2 regions of the Pseudomonas sp. 86_A genome follow, and region 2 is predicted to be linked to the other one. Evidence: predicted binding sites of a transcription regulator. Region 2 holds the regulator's gene; the other holds the start of a gene.

Region 1 (2,469 bases), on a different contig from region 2:
GGTGCGAATGGCGATGTCGGCGGTGTGTTCGGAGGAGTCGCTGACACTCTGCACTGACGTCACCACCTGCGTGATCATCGCCTGCAACTTGGCGAGGAAGGTGTTGAAGCCCTTGGCAATCGAACCCAGTTCATCACTGCGATCACTGCTCAGACGACGGGTCAGATCGCCTTCACCTTTGGCGATGTCATCAAGCATGGCGACCATTTGTTTGAGCGGTCGGGCGATACCGTGACCCACCAGCCAGATCACCAGCAGACCGATGGCGGCGATGATCAGACCGACCATGGCCATGCCGAAGGTGTCGGATTTGCGCTGGGCGTCGAGGTCGCCCTGGAGTTTCTGCAGATCGGCCATCACCGCGTTGAGCGGCAGTTGCAGCATCAGCGTCCAGCGCGCGTCGGTCTGGCCGATGCCGAACGGCAGGTACAGTTCGATGCGGCCCTTGTCCTTGTTGACGGAATAAGTGACTTCGCCGCGCTTGAGGTTGGCCAGGTTGGCGATTTGCTCGGCGTCGAGAATGTCGCTGACCTTCTCACCGAATTTGCTTGGGTCCTTGGTGTAGGCAACGATCCGGCCATTGCCGCCGATCAGGGCCATTTGCCCGGCGCCGCTGTAGAGTTTCTGGTTGGCGCCCAGGAGCATTTCCTGGATGAAGTTCACCGACAGGTCGGCGCCGACGATGCCTTGGAAGGTGCCATTGAGCATGATCGGCTCAATGAATGAAGCGAGCATGACGACCTTGTCGCCGACCTTGTAGGGCGCCGGGTCGATCACGCAGGATTTCTTGCTCTCTTTCGAGCACAGGTAGTACTCGCTGGCGCGCACGCCGGTGGACAGGACTTTCTGGTCGTCGACGTCCACCAGTTTATCCAGGCCGAGGGTGCCGTCGTCATTGCGGAACCACCACGGCAGGAAGCGCCCGTTGGCCGAGTCGATGCCGACCACGCTGGTGCCGACGTAGGCGGCGTCGTTGTGATCAAGGGCGTTTTTTTCCCAGCCGATGTAAGTGCCGAGAATCTTCGGGTTCTTTTCGACGTTCTCTTTGATCAGGCTGATCAGTTGTTCGCGGCTGACGGTCAGGCGCGGCTGGCCATCGGTGCCCGGCGTGCCGAGCAGGGCGTTGACCCGCACCAGGCCGCCGGCAATCAGCAGCGGCGCTTCGAGTTCGCGCTGGATCTGGCTGACCTGAGTCTGCGCCAAGGAGGTCAGGCGTTGTTCGATGACTTGCTCGAACTGCGCCTGAGTGCGCTGTTGCACCATCTCTTGGGTGCGGGCGCCGGAAAACAGCGCGTACAGCACCAGCGCGGCGACCACGCTGAGGACGATGGCGCCGGCCAGGGCGGCGACGGAAAACTGGATCGACTTGAACTTCATGGGAGCTCCGCACGCAAGAGGACGTCTGCGCTGTTGTATCGGCAGCGGGCATTGCGCCATGAGTGCCGAGCGGAACAAAGAGCGGGGCATGTCGCAAATGGATCGGTGCGCGACGCAGTGGTGGCGGGTCTGCCGGGCGCTGTGAATTTTTTACGACAGCAGAAGTGGGAAACATCCGAAAGACACTGCAACACGTCTGTTGTATCTGGCGCCGATACAATTACCCGCCTAGGATACGCGGCATGTTTTCAGGGAGCTTTTGAATGAACAAGACATTGGTTGTAAGTGCACTGAGCGCAGCGCTGTTGCTGGCCGGTTGTCAGTCGGTCAACACCACCAGCGGCGGAGCCGTAGGGGTGGAGCGCAAGCAGTACATGTTCAGCATGCTGTCCTCGCAAGAGGTCGACCAGATGTATGCCCAGTCCTATCAGAAGACCGTTGGCGAGGCGTCGAGCAAAGGCGTACTGGACAAGACCAGCCCGGAGGCCAAGCGGGTTCAGGCCATTGCCAACCGCCTGATCGCCCAGGCGCCGAATTTCCGCCCCGATGCCGCCCAATGGCAGTGGGAGGTCAACCTGATCAAGAGCGATGAGCTAAACGCCAACTGCGGCCCTGGCGGCAAGATCATTTTCTACACCGGGCTGATCGACAGCCTGAAGCTGACCGACGATGAGATCGCCGCGGTGATGGGCCATGAAATCGCCCATGCCCTGCGCGAGCACGGTCGTGAAGCGATGTCCAAAGCCTACGGGATTGAAATGGCCAAGCAGGGTGCCGGTGCGTTGCTCGGTCTGGGTCAGGACAGCCTGGCGCTGGCCGACACCGTGGCCAACTACGGCATGACCTTGCCCAACAGCCGTGCCAACGAAAACGAAGCCGACTTGATCGGCCTCGAACTGGCCGCCCGCGCCGGGTACAACCCGAATGCGGCGATCACCTTGTGGAACAAGATGAGCAAGGCCTCGGAAGGCGCACCGCCGGAATTCATGAGCACTCACCCGGCGTCGTCCAGCCGGATCGCCTCGTTGCAGGCAGCGATTCCGAAAGTGATGCCGCTTTACGAAAAAGCCCCGAAGTCCTGATAGATAGTCG
Region 2 (2,469 bases):
GCAGGATGTCGTTGAGGTTGCTCGACACCGCACGGTTGTCCGTGCTGCTGCGCGACAGAAAACCGTCGACCCGGCGCGCCAGTTCGCGGAACTCTTCAGCCCCGACCTCACGGCGCATGAAACGGCCCCAATCGGTGCTCAGGGCCTGGGCTTCTTCAGCCAGGCCATTGACCACCGGGGTAGCGCTTTCCACCAGATCCATGGTGCGGTTGGCCGCGGCTTCGGTCAGCTTGACCACATAGCCCAGGCGTTCGGTGGCGTCGGTGATTTGCGACACTTCCTCGGCCTGCGGCATGTGCGGATCGATCTGGAAGTTGACGATCGCACTGTGCAGTTCGCGTGTGAGCTTGCCCACTTCCTGATACAGGCCGCGGTCACGGGTCTGATTGAGCTCATGGATCAGTTGCACAGCGTCGCCGAACCTGCCTTTTTCAAGGCTCTCGACCAGTTCGACCGCGTGTTTTTTCAGGGTCGATTCGAAATCGCCCTGTGAAGATTCTTTATGCTCCATAGCTCCCCCGCGCGTTCATCAGCCGATGCGTTCGAAAATCTTCTCGATTTTTTCTTTCAGCGCCTGAGCCGTGAAAGGTTTGACCACGTAGCCGTTTACACCGGCCTGGGCCGCTTCGATGATCTGCTCGCGCTTGGCTTCTGCCGTCACCATCAGCACCGGCAGGTGCTTGAGTTTTTCATCGGCACGCACGTGGCGCAGCAGGTCGATACCGGTCATGCCCGGCATGTTCCAGTCCGTTACCAGAAAGTCGATGCTTCCGCTGTTGAGCACCGGAATGGCAGTGGTGCCATCGTCGGCCTCGACGGTGTTGGTGAACCCCAGATCACGCAGCAGGTTCTTGATGATCCGCCGCATCGTTGAGAAGTCATCAACGATGAGGATTTTCATGTTCTTGTCCAATTCGACCTCCAAGCAGTCTTAAACGCGCCCAGCACCTGGACGCGCCATTTCAATCAATCCGGCAAAGCACTCGATGACTGTCTGGAGCACAACAGAGCAAGACCGGTGCCGTTCATCACCGCACCAGCCTCGTTCGCAGTGTCCCCACACTGCCTTCAGCGCGCTCGCCACTCCCCCAAACGCCCCCGCAAGCGGGCCGCGCACTGGCTGTGTAACTGGCTGACCCGCGATTCACTGACGCCAAGGACTTCACCGATTTCCTTGAGGTTCAGCTCTTCGTCGTAGTACAGCGCCAACACCAGTCGCTCACGCTCCGGCAAATTGGCAATCGCGTCCGCCAGCGCTGCCTGGAAGCGTTCATCTTCCAGATCGCGTGACGGCTCAAGATGAGCACTGGCGCCATCCTCGTGCAGCCCTTCGTGTTCGCCGTCCTGCAACAGGTCGTCGAAACTGAACAGCCGGCTGCCCAGCGTGTCATTCAAAATCCCGTAGTAATCGTCGAGACTCAATTGGAGTTCGGCCGCAACTTCGTGATCTTTAGCATCACGGCCGGTTTTAGCTTCAATTGAGCGAATTGCGTCGCTGACCATACGGGTGTTGCGGTGAACCGAGCGTGGTGCCCAATCCCCTTTGCGCACTTCGTCGAGCATCGCGCCGCGGATTCGAATGCCCGCGTACGTTTCGAAACTGGCGCCCTTGCTGGCGTCATATTTGGTCGAAACTTCAAGCAGACCGATCATCCCGGCCTGAATCAGATCCTCGACCTGCACACTCGCCGGCAAGCGCGCCAGCAAGTGATAGGCAATGCGCTTGACCAGTGGCGCGTAACGCTCGATCAACTCGTACTGCGCGTCACGTGCCGACTTCTTGTAGTAGTTCATACCGCTCGCGGTCATAACACAGGCCCTGCTGTTTGCTGCACGAGGCGCTCGACGAAAAACTCCAGGTGACCGCGCGGGTTGGCAGGCAGCGGCCAGGTATCGACCTTCTGCGCGATCGCCTTGAACGCCAGCGCGCACTTGGAACGCGGGAAGGCTTCATAGACCGCTCGCTGCTTCTGCACTGCCTTGCGCACGCTTTCGTCGTACGGCACCGCGCCGACGTATTGTAAGGCGACGTCGAGGAAACGATCCGTGACCTTGGTCAACTTGGCGAACAGGTTGCGCCCTTCCTGCGGGCTCTGCGCCATGTTGGCGAGGACGCGGAAGCGGTTCATGCCATAGTCGCGGTTGAGCAGTTTGATCAGCGCGTAGGCGTCGGTGATCGAGGTCGGCTCGTCGCAGACCACCAGCAACACTTCCTGCGCTGCGCGAACGAAACTGACTACCGAGTCACCAATACCCGCAGCGGTATCAATCACCAGCACATCGAGGTTGTCGCCGATGTCGCTGAAGGCCTGAATCAGACCGGCGTGTTGCGCCGGGCTCAGATGAACCATGCTTTGCGTGCCGGACGCGGCCGGCACGATGCGGATCCCGCCGGGACCCTGCAACAGCACGTCGCGCAGCTCGCAGCGGCCTTCGATCACGTCGGCCAGTGTACGTTTGGGGGTCAGT

The links. The regulator FliA, encoded in region 2, starts transcription of late flagellar genes. The targets are predictions, from matches to a motif close to CTAAAGTTTNNNNNNNNNNNGCCGNTAA.
Region 1: the regulator FliA is predicted to act here: its motif matches at 1,413-1,440, upstream of J5M57_RS17125 (methyl-accepting chemotaxis protein).

The regions. Positions count from the first base shown of each region.
Region 1 is NZ_JAFGYS010000010.1:214,107-216,575, reverse strand. Features, by position in the region: gene J5M57_RS17125 (methyl-accepting chemotaxis protein) at 1-1,377, opposite strand, end outside; gene J5M57_RS17120 (M48 family metallopeptidase) at 1,641-2,459, shown strand.
Region 2 is NZ_JAFGYS010000003.1:118,572-121,040, forward strand. Features, by position in the region: gene J5M57_RS06130 (protein phosphatase CheZ) at 1-511, opposite strand, end outside; gene J5M57_RS06135 (chemotaxis response regulator CheY) at 530-901, opposite strand; gene fliA (RNA polymerase sigma factor FliA) at 1,069-1,809, opposite strand; gene fleN (flagellar synthesis regulator FleN) at 1,806-2,469, opposite strand, start outside.